One region of the Streptomyces sp. NPDC101776 genome, then DNA from elsewhere that is predicted to be linked to it. Evidence: riboswitches for the same ligand, from Rfam matches in the RefSeq annotation. Region 1 holds a riboswitch; each other region holds the start of a gene.
What was found. Region 1 has a riboswitch for S-adenosylmethionine ahead of thrC (threonine synthase). Riboswitches for the same ligand answer to the same signal wherever they lie in the genome.

Region 1 (5,397 bases):
CTCTGCGCCGATCTTCTCGTACGGGTCCTCGAGCTCGATCTCCTTGGCGATGGAAACACCATCGTTGGTGATCGTGGGGGCGCCCCACTTCTTCTCGAGGACGACGTTGCGGCCCTTGGGGCCAAGGGTGACCTTGACGGCGTCGGCGAGCTGGTTCATCCCGCGCTCGAGACCGCGCCGTGCCTCCTCGTCGAACGCGATGATCTTGGCCATGTGAAGTGGTCCTCCCGGACTGGGGTGGATTGCTCCGGACCGCGCTGGCGCCCGCGACGGACGGCCTGCCTGCCCCGATGGTTCCTTGCACCACCTGGCCTGCGGGCCTCACCGACCCGGTCCTTCGTTATCACTCTCACCTTCAGAGTGCTAACGCCAATGATTAGCACTCGGCATGGTCGAGTGCAAGCGGCTCCCACGTTCTGGCACCCACTCCGGCCCCTGCTGCGGCCCCCGAGTCCGACCCCCGGCTCCGGGCATGCCGAAGGGCCCGTACCCCAGGAGGTGACCCCCCAGGAGTACGAGCCCTTCGATGAGGAACGAAGAACGTCGCTGCTGTTCGTCGGCGCGTGCTTCAGGTGGTCGCGAGCCGGACCATGTCCGCCTGCGGCCCCTTCTGACCCTGCGAGATCTCGAAATCGACCCGCTGACCCTCTTCCAGGGTGCGGTAGCCGTCCATCTGAATCGCGCTGTAGTGGACGAAAACATCCGCACCACCGTCGACCGCGATGAAGCCGTACCCCTTCTCCGCGTTGAACCATTTGACGGTGCCCTGAGCCATGCCTAACTCCCCTATTACTGGCCCTTGCACGGACCCACACTTCGCGGATCCGGGTCAGACCTCACCCCCCACAGGATTGGGGGCGTGCGCCGGAACGCGTCGACCGCGGCCGAATGTATCCGTCCAACTGCCGTCTGCAACAGGTCAATCCGACGAGAATTCCGGGCAGGATCGGTCGGGAATTTACGGAGAATTCGTCCGACTTCAGGGCAAGTCGGGCCCGATAAAGGGCACATAACGCGCAAAATGCCTACACACTTTGGCTACTTCTCATCGCACGCGGAGCCGGTACTCATATGCGTCCGGCATGCGGAGTGGTGCGCGTTCCCCAACTCTACCGCGCTCAACCATACAGAATTGCCCCCTCCGTTTCTCTCACGGAGGGGGCAATTCGATGAACTCTCGGTAACCGGCGTTACCAAGGGTAATTATCAGCCGCCCGCGACGGCCGGAATGATCGAGACGCCGGCCCCGTCCGGAGTGGCCGTCTCCAGCCCCTGCTCGAACCGCACATCGTCATCGTTGACGTAGACGTTGACGAACCGGCGCAGCTTGCCCTGGTCGTCGAGGACGCGGGCGGAGATACCGCTGTGGTTCTTCTCCAGGTCGCTGATGACCTCGGCGAGGGTGGCGCCTTCGGCGGAGACCTCGGCCTTGCCGCCGGTGTAGGTGCGCAGGATGGTGGGGATACGGACGGAAACGCTCATGCTCAAGACCTCCGGTCAGGTACGGCTTTTGTCTTTCAGGGGCGCGGGGCTGTATCGATTTGCGGCTACCGGCGCGTGGGCGCGACCAGCCCCCACCGGCCCGCAGACGAAGAACGACTAGGACGCGAGCCCAGCTTCCCTGAACGACTCGAGGCTGGGCCGAATCGTCGCGGTGAGCCCAGTACCGGCGACCGCGTCCAGGGTCTTGAGACCGTCGCCGGTGTTCAGCACAACCGTGGTCAACGTCGGATCCAGCAACCCGCTCTCGATCAGCTTCTTCGCCACACCGACGGTCACCCCACCGGCGGTCTCCGCGAAGATGCCCTCCGTCCGCGCCAGCAGCTTGATCGCGTCCACACACTGCTCATCGGTGACGTCCTCGACAGCCCCACCGGTGCGCCGGGCGATATCCAGCACATAGGGACCGTCCGCGGGGTTCCCGATCGCCAGCGACTTCGCGATCGTGTTCGGCTTCTGCGGCCGTACGACGTCATGCCCCGCCTTGTACGCGACGGACACCGGCGAGCATCCTTCCGCCTGCGCACCGAAGATCTTGTACGGCTTGTCCTCGACGAGCCCGAGCTTGATCAGCTCCTGGAGCCCCTTGTCGATCTTCGTGAGTTGCGAGCCGGAGGCGATCGGCACGACCAGCTGGTCCGGGAGCCGCCAGCCGAGCTGCTCGCAGATCTCGTACGCCAGGGTCTTGGAGCCCTCTGCGTAGTACGGCCGCAGGTTGACGTTGACGAAGCCCCAGCCCTCGCCGGCCGGGTCGCCGATCAGCTCGGAGCAGAAGCGGTTCACGTCGTCGTAGTTGCCCTCGATGCCGACGAGCTCGCCGCCGTAGATCGCGGCCATGACGACCTTGCCCTGCTCCAGGTCGTGCGGGATGAACACGCAGGAGCGGAAGCCCGCCCGGGCGGCGGCGGCGCCGACGGCGCCGGCGAGGTTGCCGGTGGAGGAGCAGGAGAGGGTGGTGAAGTCGAAGGCGCGCGCCGCTTCGATGGCCTGCGCCACGACGCGGTCCTTGAAGGAGTGCGTCGGGTTGCCGGAGTCGTCCTTCACGAACAGCTTGCCGGCGTCGACGCCGAGTTCGCGGGCGAGGTTGTCGGCCTGGACGAGCTTGGTCCAGCCGGGGTTGATGTTCGGCTTGGTCGCCACGTCGGCGGGGACGGGCAGCAGGGGCGCGTAACGCCAGATGTTCGCGGGGCCCGCCTCGATCCGCTTGCGGAGCTCTTCGGTGTCGTAGGCCGAGAAGTCGTAGGCGATCTCCAGCGGGCCGAAACACTCCTCGCAGGCGAAGACCGGGCCGAGCGGGACGCGGTGGCCGCACTCGCGGCAGGAGAGCGCGGTGGCGGGGCCGAGGTCGACGGTGTTCGTGGGGGTGGGGTCCGCGGCGGTCGTGTCCGTCTTCGCGGGGTTCGTGGTGCTTGCAACAGTCTGCGCAGCCATGGAGGCGAGGCCCTTTCCTCATCTTCCTCACGACGCATTTCGCCATGAGACGGATTTGGCACCTTCCCGAGCCGGGAGCCTCGGCGCATGGCGGTTCTTTCACCACATGCGACAAGACCGGCTGGAGGGTTGCCGGGGCTTCAACGGGCCGTATCCCTCTGCCCCTCTGGATGAGCGGTGTTCAGTTGTGTACGCGATTGTCTCGCCGACGGCCCCCGACATGCGATGGTCATCAGCGTTGTTCAAGACTGTAACCGAAGGCCAGGACAGTTGAGTGAGCCGTCCGAACCGCGAGATGGACCAGACACTCACTGTCTGTGACCAGCCCTCGCCGAGAGAACGCAGAGGAGCCGCGCAACGTGCTGAAGGAAGTCGAGCACTGGCTGAGCACCCGCTCCTGGTCCATGACCGATCGGCCGCTCCACAAGATTCTTGCCGCCAAGCACCGCACGGGCCAGTCGGTCAGTGTCGTGCTGCCCGCGCTCAACGAGGAAGCGACGGTCGGCGACATCGTCGCGATCATCCGTCATGACCTCATGCAGCAGGTCCCGCTCGTCGACGAGATCGTCGTCGTCGACTCCGGGTCCACCGACCGCACCTCCGAGGTGGCCGCCGCGGCGGGCGCCCGGGTCGTGCACCGGGACGACATCCTGCCCCGCATCCCCGCCGTGCCCGGCAAGGGCGAGGTGCTGTGGCGCTCGCTGCTGGTGACGAGCGGCGACATCGTCTGCTTCATCGACGCGGACCTGAAGGAGTTCTCCTCGGACTTCGTCACCGGGATCGTAGGCCCGCTGCTCACCGACCCCGGCGTCGACCTCGTCAAGGCGATGTACGACCGCCCGCTCGGCGGCGCGGCCGGCCAGGGCGGACGCGTCACCGAGCTGATGGCCCGCCCGCTGCTGAACATGCACTGGCCTCAACTGGCCGGATTCGTGCAGCCGTTGGGCGGTGAGTACGCGGCCCGCCGCTCTCTCCTTGAGCAACTCCCCTTCCCCGTCGGGTACGGCGTCGAGCTGGGCATGCTCGTCGACGCGCTGCACCTGGTGGGTCTGGACGCGCTCGCCCAGGTGGACGTCGGGGTGCGCAAGCACCGGCACCAGGACGGGCAGGCGCTGGGGCGGATGGCCGCGCAGATCTACCGCACGGCTCAGCTGAGGCTGGCCCGCGGGCATCTGATCCGGCCCTCCCTGACCCAGTTCGAACGGGGTCCGGACGGTTTCGAGCCGCGCACGTACTCCGTGGACACGGAGGAGAGGCCGCCGATGGCGGACATCACCGAGTACCAGTCCCGCAAGGTGGCGTAGCAGCACGGCCGGTCAGGCCCCGGTCGGGCCGTGGGCCGGCCATGCCCAGGCCATGCCCAGGCCGCGCCCCGGTCGCGGTCCGGTCGCGGCCTGGCCGTATACGGATCCATCCGGTCCGTTGTGACCCGTCCGTACGTTTGAGCGTTTCCGGGCCGGGCTAGGTTGTGCCGTATGGCTTCTACGTCGTCCCCCTCGTCCCCGTCCGGTGCCGCTCAGGTGCTCGTCGCGTCCAATCGTGGCCCGGTCTCGTACGAGGTGGGCGACGACGGTTCGCTGCGTGCCCGGCGGGGTGGCGGCGGGCTGGTGTCCGGGCTGTCGGCGATCGGGCCGGACGCGGGGGCGCTGTGGGTGTGCTCGGCGCTGTCGGAGGGTGACCGGGAGGCGGTACGGCGGGGGGTCGGCGAGGACGGTGTGCGCATGCTCGCCATCCCGGCCGACGTGCACGCCGACGCGTACAACGGCATCGCCAACTCCGTGCTGTGGTTCGTCCACCACATGCTGTACCAGACCCCGCTGGAGCCGGTCTTCGACGCGGAGTTCCGGCGCCAGTGGGCGTCCTACGAGCTGTACAACCGGGCGTTCGCGGAGGCGCTGGCCCAGGAGGCGGCCGAGGGCGCGGCGGTGCTGGTGCAGGACTACCACCTGTGCCTGGTCCCCGGGATGCTCCGCGAACTCCGCCCCGACCTGCGGATCGGGCACTTCTCGCACACGCCATGGGCGCCGGTGGAGTACTTCGGGATGCTGCCGGACGACATTCAGGTACGGCTGATGGAGGGCCTGCTCGGGGCGGACCGGGTGGGGTTCCTGACCTGGCGCTGGGCGACGGCGTTCCAGAACTGCGCGGGCGGGGTCGACACCTACCGCTGGCTCTCGACCTGGCCGTCGGGCGCCCCGCGGGCCATCGAGCACGTGCGGCGCGATCCCGACACCCGGCGCGAGCGGATCACCCGGAAGACGTTCATCGGTGTCCACAGCCTCGGTGCCGACGCCGAGTTCCTGCACGCCCGCTCCCACGAGGCGGACGTCGAGGAGCGCATGGCCGCGCTGCGCGAGGAGATCGGCGAAGGCCGCAGGACCATCGTCCGGGTGGACCGGACCGAGTTGTCGAAGAACATCGTGCGCGGGCTGCTCGCGTATCGGCAGTTGCTCGACGACCACCCCG
Region 2 (5,397 bases), on a different contig from region 1:
TCACTGGCCGCGGTGATGATCTTCGTCTGGTCGACCAGGGACAGGCCGCACCGTTGGGCCAGTGCGCGGATGGCCTGGCGGACGTGGACGAGGTCGCCGCTGCGCGCGATGGGATAGACGAGGGGTTCTTCGTCCGTCGTCCAGGGCGCGGTCACTGCGAGGCCGAACTGGCCGACTGGCGTAGCTTCGCCAGCCCCTTCTCCAGGTCGAGGGCGGTGCTGACGCCGCCGAGCGAGAGGCCCAGTTCGACCAGGGTGATGGCCACGGCCGGACGCATGCCCACGACCACGGTCCGGGCGTCGAGCATGCGGGAGATGGCGGCCATCGTCGCCAGCATGCGTCCCACGAAGGAATCGACGATCTCCAGAGCACTGATGTCGATGATGACGCCCTCGGCGGACCTGGCGACGATCTGGTCGGCCAGGTCCTCCTGGAGGTTGAGGACCGTCTGGTCCTCCAGGTCGGACTGGACGGACACCAGCAGGGTGTCGCCGATCCGCAGGATCGGAATGCGCTCGCTCATCGCTGCCCGCCCGTGTGCGCGACCATGTCCACGCCGGACCTGCGCAGGGCCAGCTTGAGAGCGTCCGCCAGGCTCGCCTTGGTCACGATGCCGTCGAACTCGATCCCCAGCGCCACGATGGTCTGCGCGATCTGCGGGCTGATGCCGGACACGGTGCACTCCGCGCCCATCAACCGGGCGGCGACGATGGTCTTGAGTAGGTGCTGGGCGACCTGGGTGTCCACCGCGGGTACGCCCGTGATGTCGATGATGGCCTGCTCCGAGCCGGTGTCCACGAGGGCTTGCAGCAACTTCTCCATCACGACCTGGGTCCGCGCCGAGTCCAGTGTGCCGACCAGCGGTACGGCGATGACTCCGTCCCACAGCCGTACCACCGGCGTGGACAGCTCCAGCAACTGTTCCGCCTGCGCGGTGATGAGTTCGTCCCGGGTCTGCGTGTAGGTCTCGATCGTGAAGAGCCCCAGGCCGTCCAGGACGCGGGCGAGCCGCACGTAGGCGCGGATCTCGTCGACGGAGCCGTTCTCCAGCACCGGTTCGAGGACCCGCTTCAAAGCAAAGACGCTGATGGCGGTCTCACTCGGTGAGAACCCCTGGCGTGCCCTGTTCCGCGACAACTCGGTCAGCAGGGCGCGGACTTCGGACATCTGCTCCGAGTGGACATCGGCTGCGCCCTGCCGCAATGCCTCCACCAGGGCTTCGTAGAGTTCTCGCAGCTCGCGGTCGAGCTCTGCCCGGCCCACGCGACCACTCAGGGACTTCGACACCTCTGCGACCCACGACTCGGCCAGATTGCGGTCGTCGGCAGTCAGGAGCCCCACCAGGTCTGCGGCGCTGTCTCGCTTCACCATTCAGATGCTCCCTCGATATTCGTATGTGTGTACCAACGCCAGCGCGCGCAGCCTACGGCACCCCCGCCGGGTGCCGGTCTTCGGGGACTGGCGCGTGGTGGGGCGGCATGGAAGGAGGGTGAGGACGGCATCGCCGCGCGGACGGCGGGGCAGAAGTTCGTCTCCTCGGTCCAGGAGCGGACCGTCAGATCCTCGATCACCTTGTCGGTGCTCGACCTCGAGCAGCACGGCCGCATCCATTGGCGCTCCTTCGCTCAGTCCCGCACGTCCTGCGGACTGCGGGAGCGCTTCTGCTGGAGGAATACCGAGAGGCGCTCGGCTCTCACGTTCCGTTCCGGTTACCCCGGGCGATGCGCTTGACCCATTGGGAGCGCACCTTTCGCCGAGTCCGGCCGTGCCCGGCGAGAGTGGGCCGGATCCTGGACGACAAGTCGCCGGCCCTCGTTGTCGGTCCGGGAGGTACCGGCGACGAGCCGTTCCAAGACGTGCCGACACGGCCGGAGGGGCGGCTGGGCCAGGTTGGGGTGGTCTCGGACAGGAACACCCCACCACGTTCGCAGACCCGCCCCTGACCGCGGCGGTCGCCGAATGGCGTGCCCATGGCTCTGAGCGGGAGTACGGCGGGAACCTGGGGGTAATCGAGGCGCGATGGCGGGGGCGGCGCACTGCCTGGGGAGGTCGCGCGCCGCTCCCCGCCGGAACCTCCGGACCTTCGTCGCCGCAAGGGCCACAAGGAGCACCAGGACGCACCCTCGTTTCCGGTTGCGAAGGGCGTCGTAGGCGCAGGAGGGCGTTGAAGCCCGACGAGTCGCGGAACGTGACGCCAGACAGATCCATGACGCCGAGAGGACGCGGTCAGCCGCGCAGCCGCACGCGACAAACCCGGCGACGTCGCCGTTCGTCCCCGGAATACTGGTCGCCCATGGACGAGGTCGAAGTCGTCGTCGCTCATTCCGAGCGCGCGACCCTGCGTGTCGGTGACGTGTTCCTGAAGGTGGACGCCGATCAGGCGCGTATCGACGTCGAGGTCGAGGCGATGGCCCTGGCGCCGGTCCCGACCCCGGAGGTCCTGTGGCGCAAGCCGCACGTGCTCGCGATCGCCGCGCTCCCGGGGACCACGCTCGGGCGCCTCGGCGGGCCGTCGACCGGATCGCCGGCGGCGTGGGCCGCGGCGGGTGCCGTCATCCGGAAGCTGCACGACGCGCCGCTGCCGCCCCGACCCGGCCGGAGCGTTGTCGCGCTGGCGGCGGAACTCGACGACGAGTGCGAGTCGCTCGTCGCGAACGGTGTCCTGCCCGCCGACCTGGTCGCCCGCAACCGCCAGGTCGCCGAGGCCGCGCTCCGGCCGTGGACTCCGGCGTTCACGCACGGCGACCTCCAGATCGCGCACGTCTTCGTCGACGGCGACGAGGTCACCGGCATCATCGACTGGTCCGAGGCGGCCCAGGGTGATGCCCTGTACGACCTCGCCACCTTCACGCTCGGACACGAGGAGCGCCTCGACGACCTGATCGCCGGCTACGGCACCGACGTCGACCTCGACGTGATCCGCGCGTGGTGGTCGTTCCGCAGCCTGCTGGTGGTTCGCTGGCTGAGCGAGCACGGCTTCGACCCGTTCGCGCCGGGCTGTGAGGTCGACGTGCTGAAAGCCCGGATGTGAGGCTGCGCGAGCCCGTCTGCTTCGGCCGTGTGCGGGCGGCCCTGGACGATGCCGTCGATGACCGCGGCACCCCCACCGAGTTGGCCGCCCGGCGGAACTCCCTTCCCCGCCAACCCTGTCGGCACCGACTCCGCGCCCGGCAGAAAGCGACTTCCCCGCACACGGTCGCCGCCCCGGGCCTTCTTGACGCAGACAGAACAGTCGATCTACGGTGAGCGCGAGCTACGAGTTCCGGTGATCAAGCCCTGGCTGGCCGGACGGCAACCCCCGACGCAGTGGGGTGCCCCAGGTGACCGCTCGGCGGATGTTCCTGTTCTGCAAGTGCGTTCCCACCGGCCTCAGTTGCCGGCGACACCTTGAGGAGGACTGCGTGGCAACTGGCCTCGTGCTGTGCTCCCGGCGCCATGTGGATCTGCTGCTGGTCTCCAGCTGTCTCTGTCACAGCTGACCCGTTCCTCGCGCAGCACCTTCACCCACTCTCACCCTTCACGCGACAGCGCGCGCCCGGCATGTCCTGCCCGCCGCACCCCTTTCGCGCACCCACCCATGCGGAGACAGAGACCAGCCATGGCACACTCCAGCACCGTCAGACCTCTTCGACCCCTCGGCGCCATATCCCTCGGCGCGGCGTTCCTGGTCGCCCTCAGCGGCTGCACCAGCAGCAAGACGTCCACCGGGTCCGACGGTCCGACGATCACCGTCGGCACCACCGACCAGGTGGCCGGCCTCGACCCGGCGGGCACCTGGGACGCGGGCTCCGGCACCATCGAGAGCGAGGTCTACGCGACCCTCCTCAGCGTGAAGAACGGCGCCACGGAGGTCTCCCCGGACCTGGCCACCGGCATCGAGCTGACCGGGCCCAAGGAGTACACGGTGACTCTGCGGAAGGGCCTGAAGTTCGCGAACGGCCACCAACTCACCTCCTCCGACGTCAAGTTCACCTTCGACCGGACCCTGAAGATCGCCGACGAGAACGGCCCCTCGTCGCTCCTGTACAACCTCGCCTCGGTCGCCGCCCCGTCACCGACCACGGTCGTCTTCACCCTCAAGTCCGCCAACGACACCCTGTTCCCCCAGGTGTTGTCCACCGCGGCCGGCTACATCGTCGACGAACAGGCCTTCCCCGCCGACAAGATCCTCGACGACAAGGCCATCGTCGCGGCCAAGCCCTGGAGCGGCCCGTACGGCGTCACGAGCTACGACAAGAACTCGCTGGTCTCCTTCGCCGAAAACAGCGACTACGGCGGCCAGTTGGGCACCCCGAAGACCAAGAACATCCAGCTCAAGTACTACACCGACGCCAGCAACCTCAAGCTCGACGTCCAACAGGGCACCGTCGACGCCGTCTACCGCACCCTCACCACCGCCGACCTCGACGACCTGGCCAGGAAGAAGGACATCAAGGTCCACACCGGTTCCGGCAACGGCATCCGCTACATCGTCTTCGACTTCACCACGCAGCCCTACGGCACGAAGACCAAGGACGCCGACAAGGCCAAGGCGCTGGCCGTCCGCCAGGCCGTGGCCGACTCCGTCGACCGGGCCCAACTCGCCCAGCAGGTCTACAAGAACAGCTACCAGCCGCTCTACAGCTCGGTGCCCGACGGACTCACCGGCGCCGGCGACTCCTTCAAGTCGCTCTACGGCGACAAGAAGGGCGGCCCCGACAAGGCGGCGGCCGCCGCACGGCTGAAGGCGGCGAAGGTGACCACCCCCGTCACCCTCAACCTCCAGTACAACAGCGACCACTACGGCTCGTCCTCGGCCGACGAGTACGCGCTCGTCAAGACCCAGCTCGAAGCGACCGGTCTGTTCAAGGTGAACCTCCAGTCCACCGAGTGGACCCAGTACGGCAAGGACCGCATCAAGCACCTGTACCCGCTGTACCAACTCGGCTGGTACGCCGACTACTTGGACGCCGACAACTACCTCTCGCCCTTCTACTCGGCCAACAGCTGGGTCGCCAACGGCTATGACGACCCCGCCGTACGCTCGCTGATCCTGGAGGAGGAGACGGAGACCGACGCGGCCAAGCGCGCCGAACTCCTCAAGGAGACGCAGGACAAGGCCGCCGCGCAGGTGCCGCTGCTGCCGCTGCTCCAGGGGTCCACCGCGATCGTCACCCGCACCGACGTCAGCGGTGTGCCGGACGCGCTGACCAGCGCGTACACCTTCCGCTGGGCAGGACTCTCGAAGAAGTGAGTGCCCTGACCCAGGAGACGGCCCCCGGCGCCGTCGGCAACCCCGCCGACGGCGCCGCCGGGTACGGACTCGCCCGCTACCTGGTGGTCCGCTTCCTCCTCATCATCCCCACCGTGTTCATCCTGGTCAGCCTGGTCTTCTTCCTGATGCGCGCCACCGGCGAC
Region 3 (5,397 bases), on a different contig from region 1:
TGCCCTCGGCGGCCAGCTTCTTCTTCCACTCCAGGAGGATCCGCTCCTGGTTGGTGCCGGCGCCCACGGCGACGGTCTTGCCGGCGAGGTTCTCGTAGTTGCCGTCGAAGTTCCAGGAGTTGTCGGCCTTCACCGCGAAGCCGAGGTTGTCCTCGCGGTAGGAGGCGAACTCGTACTTCGCCTTGCGCTCCTCGGTGTCGGTGACGTTGGAGAAGGCGACATTGACCTTGCCGCTGTCGAGGCCGATGAAGAGGTTCTCCCACGTGGAGTTCTTCAGGTCGGGCTTGAGACCGAGGACGGCCGCGACCAGGCGGGCGATGTCGGTCTCCGAACCGGTGAGGGTCTTCTGGTCCGAGCCGACGTAGCCGAGCGGCGGGGAGCCGGCGGGCAGGAAGCCGACGCCGATCTCCAGCTTGCCGCTCTTCGCGATCGCCTTGGGCAACTCGGCGCTGATCGACTTCACTTCGGCGACCTTGAGCGTCGTCTCCTTGGCGGCGCCGAGGGAGAGCGCGCCCACCGTGACCGTGCCGGAGGCGGCGTTGCTCGACGTGGTGGCCGCGTCGCTGTCTCCCCCGCAGGCGGCGAGCCCGCCCGCGAGGGAGGCGACGACGGTGCCGGCGGTGAGTCCGCGAGTGAGTCTGCTGCGAAGGCTGAGGGGAGACATGGCTGTTCCTAGGCTCGGTGTTGAAGGACTGATGAGGGTGAAAGAGGTGGGGCTCAGAGGACCTTGCTGAGGAAGTCCCTGGTCCGTTCGTGCTGTGGTTTGTCGAGGACCTCGTGCGGCGGGCCCTGCTCGACGATCTTTCCGCCGTCGATGAAGACGACCCGGTCGGCGACCTCGCGGGCGAAGCCGATCTCGTGGGTGACGATGACGAGGGTGGTGCCGCTGGTCGCCAAGTCCTTGATGACGGCGAGGACTTCGCCGACGAGTTCGGGGTCGAGGGCGGAGGTCGGCTCGTCGAAGAGGATGACGCCGGGGCGCAGGGCGAGGGCCCGCGCGATGGCGACGCGCTGCTGCTGGCCGCCGGAGAGCTGCCTCGGGTAGGCGCCGGTCTTCTCGGCGAGTCCGACGCGGCCGAGCAACTCCCTTGCCAGTTCCAGGGCTTCGGGCTTGCCGAGCCTGCCGGTGGCGACGGGAGCCGCGGCCACGTTGTCGAGGACGGTCAGGTGCGGGAAGAGGTTGAAGTTCTGGAAGACGAACCCGATCCGGCCACGTTGGGTGAGGATGGCGCGCTCGCTCAACTCTTTGAGCCGTCCGCCCTGTTGCTTCACTCCGATCAGTTCGCCGTTGACGCTGACGTAGCCGATCTCGGGCTTCTCCAGGTGGTTGATGACCCGCAGCAGCGTGGACTTGCCGGAGCCGGACGGGCCGAGGATCACGGTGACCTCGCCGGGCCGCACGGTCAGGTCGACGCCGTCCAGGACCCGGTGGGCGCCGTACCACTTGTGCACGTCGTGCACTTCTACGGCGGCGGGTGTGATGTCCGCGAGCGGTTCGGCGGTCTTCGCGGTCATATCGCGGTCTCCCTGCGGATGCGGGCCCGCAGATCGGTGACACCGGCGCGGAGTTTCTGGATCGGGGTGGGCGGCAGGTTGCGGGTGGCGCCCCGGGCGTAGTGCCGTTCGACGTAGAACTGGATGACGGACACGACGCTGGTCAGGATCAGGTACCAGACGGTGACGACCAGGAGTAGCGGCACGATGTCGCCGGGGTAGGTCGAGCCCATCGTCTGCGCGGAGCCGAACAGGTCGAGCAGCGAGACGTAGAAGACCAGCGAGGTGCTCTTGATCAGGCCGATCAGCTGGTTGACGTAGTTCGGGGTGATGGAGCGCAGTGCCTGCGGGAAGACGATCCTGCGGAACTGGTAGCTCTTCGGCAGGCCGAGGGCGGAGGCCGCCTCGTGCTGGCCCTGGTCGACGGAGAGGATGCCGCCGCGGACCACTTCGGCCGCGTACGCCGCCTCGTTGAGGCTGAGGCCGACGACGGCGACGGCCATGTCGGTGGCGAGCTTCGACTCGTCGAAGGAGAAGAAGGCGGGGCCGAAGGGGACGCCGATGCTCAGCGTCTGGTACAGGGCGCTGAAGTTGTAGAGAAAGATCAGCACCACGATGAGCGGGATCGAGCGCAGGGCCCATACATAGGTCCAGCTCGCCGCGCGTAGTACCGGGCTCTTGGAGAGTCGGGCCAGGGCGAGCAGGATGCCTCCGACGAGGCCCAACACCGCGCTGAGCGCCGCCACTTCGAGGGTGATGACGAGTCCGTCGAGGATCGTCGGGCGCAGGAACCAGTAGCCGAAGCGGTCCCACTGGTAGAAGGAGTTGGTGACCAGTCCGTGGATGAACTGGGCGACCACCACCAGCACGACCAGCGTGACGATCCACCGGCCGGGCCGGCGCAGCGGCTGAACTCGCTGTGCTGTCAGGGGTTTTGACGGGGCGTCGGCAGACGGTGCGTCGGCCAGGGACACGGTGGTTCCCGGGGGTTCAGTCATGGAGGGCTCCGGCGGAAGTCGGACACCCCGGGTCGCGACACCTGGGCGTGGCTGGCGCGACGCACACGGTGGGAAACGCACGGGACCGGGGACTGGGCGGACAACGGCACACCGCACGGGCGGTGTTCGTCAGGAACGCGGGACGCGAGGACTGGGGGAAGTCGTCAGCCTCGACAGCGGGCGAAGCCCGGCGCGGTACACGTGCTACACAGTGCGCTGTTGACGCGGAGCAGATCGACGGCGCGGTCGGCGACGAGAGGGTTCGTGCACGGCAGTACGCAGCCCGGGGAGCGGCGCGTCGCCGTCCGGAGAGCTGCGTACATGTCCGTCACCCATCACTGTTCCGGCCCTGCTGGGGGCCGCGCGCTTACCGAAACGTCATCCGGTCCGGTCGTCACCTGGGGCACCCCACCGCGTGCGAGGGTTGCCGGTCAGCAAGCCAGGGCTTGTCGCTGACACTCATGACCGTTCTAGGTCGCAAGTTAAGACAATTGTCCGAACGTATGTCAATGCCTGTCCAGCACTCGGACGGCGTCGACGGCGCTCAACTGCGGCAAGCTCCCGTTTCGTCCGCCGCGTGGGCTGCCCAGTCCAGGATCTGGACAGCGGCGCCGGCGGCCTCCAGGCCCCGGCAACGGGCGTGGTGGCGGCGGGCGATGCCGTCGAGGTCGAGGTGGGTGCCGAAGGCAGGATGGGCGGCCAGTCGGCGGGCGTAGGCCCACAGGTGGGGGTGGTCGGCGATCCGCTGCACGGCGGCGGCGTCCAGGTGGTAGCGGTGCACGGTGTCGAGTTGGACCAGTGACACCCACAACTCGACGTCGGCGGCGGTGAGTTCGTCACGGATCATGTGCTCACGGCCGTCCAGCCAGCGGTCCAGCGAACCCAGCGTCTCCAGCAGTCGGCCGAGCGCCTCCTCGTGCTCCTCCTGCTCGCCACCGGCCGCGCCGGCGCGCTGCGCGGCGTCCTCGATGCCCTGTGCGCAGAGCCGCTCGACGGCCTCGATCTCCGACTCGGCGCCGCACGGGTACAGCTGGGGTCCGCCCTCGCCGAAGTGCCGGGCGAGGTCGCGCGTGATGTCGGGGGCGTGGGTGCTGACGATCCGGCCGGACCAGTCGTCGCTGAGGACCGGCGCGGTGGCCGGTCCGGAGTAGCGGTGCGCGCTCGCCTCGTAGAGCGGACGCAGTGCGGAGTGTCCACCACTCGGACAGTCGGGTACGGCGGACAGGAACACGGCCGGACAGCTCTCGTCGAGGCCGAGCAGGCTGTGGGTGACGGCGATGCGCAGGCCGTCGGCGCAGGCGGTGGACAGATGGAGGCGGTAGCGGCGCGGCACGGCGTAGTGCCCGCTCCGCGCGTCACGGCCGATCCGGCCCCGGAACGCGGGGGTGGACCGGGGCGAGGGGATGGCGGCGAGAGGCGTGCTGGACATGGGACTCCCCGGGTACGGGCGCGTGGACGTACGCGCGGCGGAAGCGTCGTCGAGCGGTGGAGGGGCTCAGCGCAGTGGGCTCATGGCGCTGCAGACCCGCAGCAGATCGATGTGACGGCGGGAGGTCAGAAGGGGCGAACGGTCCACGCGAGAGGTGGTGACCGGCTCAAGGCGCCCCATGTTTCCCTACCTGTTCACTAGGATTCCCTACTGGAGTGTCGATCCGGTGCCGCCGGAGGTCAAGAGGGCGTCCACGGAGCAGGCACCGCCGGCCCGATCCGTGGACGCCTCGCGCCGCTACTTCGCGTACATCAGGGTGCCGAAGCCGAGCTGGTCGTAGCCGCCGCTGTCGGAGCCGTAGTCACCTCCCCCGCCCTCGGGCGCGACGAGGTCGTAGTACATGGCCGAGATGTACTTGTCGTCGAGACCGATCCGCCGGTTGTAGTGGAAGTGGAGCATCGCCCACACGGGCCGGATCTGGCCGCGCGAGGATGCGGAGATCACCGTCTGGGACGACTGGGCGCAGCTCTGCCCGGTGCCCCAGGTGTAGGTGGTGAAGGGCACGTCGCTGCCCGCGTTGTACTTGGCGACGTACTGGGCGGCCTCCATGAAGCGGCGGCTGTCGTACGAGTACAGGTCGTCGCCCTGGTTCCAGGCCATCTCGCAGATAGCGCCCATCTGGCCCATGCCCAGGACGGTGTGGCCCTGGTCGCGGCCCGACTCCTGCCACTGGCCGAGCGCGTAGCCGTCCGAGTCGGTGTACAGGTACGGCACGGCGTGCGCGATCGAGCCGTTGCCCGCACCGGACTTGAAGTACGCGACGGCCTGGTCGTACTTGGCGCTGTCCTCGTTGAGGATCCCGATGGCCAGGATCGACGCCATGTTGCAGAGGTCCCAGTTGGCCCAGTAGTTGGTGATGCAGGCGTCGTTGTGGTTGGTGAGGAAGCTGTTGTTGAGCGGGTAGAAGACGTTCGCCAGCATTGCCCTGGCGGCGTCCAGATCGAAGCCGCTGTAGTCCCGCATGAGTTCGCAGGCGTTGGCGAACTGCCAGCCGTAGAGGCCGGCCGCGAGGAACCGGTCGGCGTTCCCGGTGACCGAAGTCAGCGTGGACGACCAGGCGTTGAGGATGTTCGCGGCGCACACGGCGTTCGCCTCGGTGCCGCCGACCTTCCAGCGCAGGGCGTTCTGGTAGGCGGCGGCGATGTCGTTGTAGAGCAGGCTGTAGTTCTGGCCGTCGCCGCCCCGGATGATCGTCGCCGTCGCCCGGTTCGTCCAGGTCGACTGGGAATGGGAGTTGGCGGTCAGCCTGTTCCAGCCGGACAGCCAGGGGTCGGTTCCCGCCGCGACCCTGACCTTGGCCCGGTTGATGTCACCGGCGTTGTGCAGCATGCCGGGGTGGGTGAAGGTGGCCGGGGCCGCGTGCGCGGTCGTGGCCACCGCGGCGCCGCCGAGGGCGACGGCTGCGGTGAGCCCGCC

Region 2: it holds a riboswitch for S-adenosylmethionine, as region 1 does, so the genes downstream of both, ACIRRY_RS41390 (ABC transporter substrate-binding protein) here and thrC (threonine synthase) in region 1, are expected to answer to the same signal.
Region 3: it holds a riboswitch for S-adenosylmethionine, as region 1 does, so the genes downstream of both, ACIRRY_RS03670 (amino acid ABC transporter permease) here and thrC (threonine synthase) in region 1, are expected to answer to the same signal.

Annotation. Positions count from the first base shown of each region.
Region 1 covers NZ_JBIWMV010000006.1:237,101-242,497, forward strand. The annotation lists gene groL (chaperonin GroEL) at 1-213, opposite strand, end outside; gene ACIRRY_RS21700 (cold-shock protein) at 569-775, opposite strand; gene ACIRRY_RS21705 (MoaD/ThiS family protein) at 1,207-1,482, opposite strand; gene thrC (threonine synthase) at 1,600-2,931, opposite strand; SAM riboswitch class I at 2,947-3,108, opposite strand; gene ACIRRY_RS21715 (glucosyl-3-phosphoglycerate synthase) at 3,291-4,235, shown strand; gene ACIRRY_RS21720 (trehalose-6-phosphate synthase) at 4,407-5,397, shown strand, end outside.
Region 2 covers NZ_JBIWMV010000020.1:184,510-189,906, reverse strand. The annotation lists gene ACIRRY_RS41410 (anti-sigma regulatory factor) at 1-155, opposite strand, end outside; gene ACIRRY_RS41405 (STAS domain-containing protein) at 152-523, opposite strand; gene ACIRRY_RS41400 (STAS domain-containing protein) at 520-1,371, opposite strand; gene ACIRRY_RS41395 (phosphotransferase family protein) at 2,294-3,031, shown strand; SAM riboswitch class IV at 3,252-3,361, shown strand; gene ACIRRY_RS41390 (ABC transporter substrate-binding protein) at 3,599-5,233, shown strand; gene ACIRRY_RS41385 (ABC transporter permease) at 5,230-5,397, shown strand, end outside.
Region 3 covers NZ_JBIWMV010000001.1:844,716-850,112, reverse strand. The annotation lists gene ACIRRY_RS03680 (ABC transporter substrate-binding protein) at 1-664, opposite strand, end outside; gene ACIRRY_RS03675 (amino acid ABC transporter ATP-binding protein) at 718-1,515, opposite strand; gene ACIRRY_RS03670 (amino acid ABC transporter permease) at 1,512-2,492, opposite strand; SAM riboswitch class IV at 2,851-2,959, opposite strand; gene ACIRRY_RS03665 (glutathione S-transferase C-terminal domain-containing protein) at 3,037-3,921, opposite strand; gene ACIRRY_RS03660 (putative leader peptide) at 3,988-4,101, opposite strand; gene ACIRRY_RS03655 (alginate lyase family protein) at 4,219-5,397, opposite strand, start outside.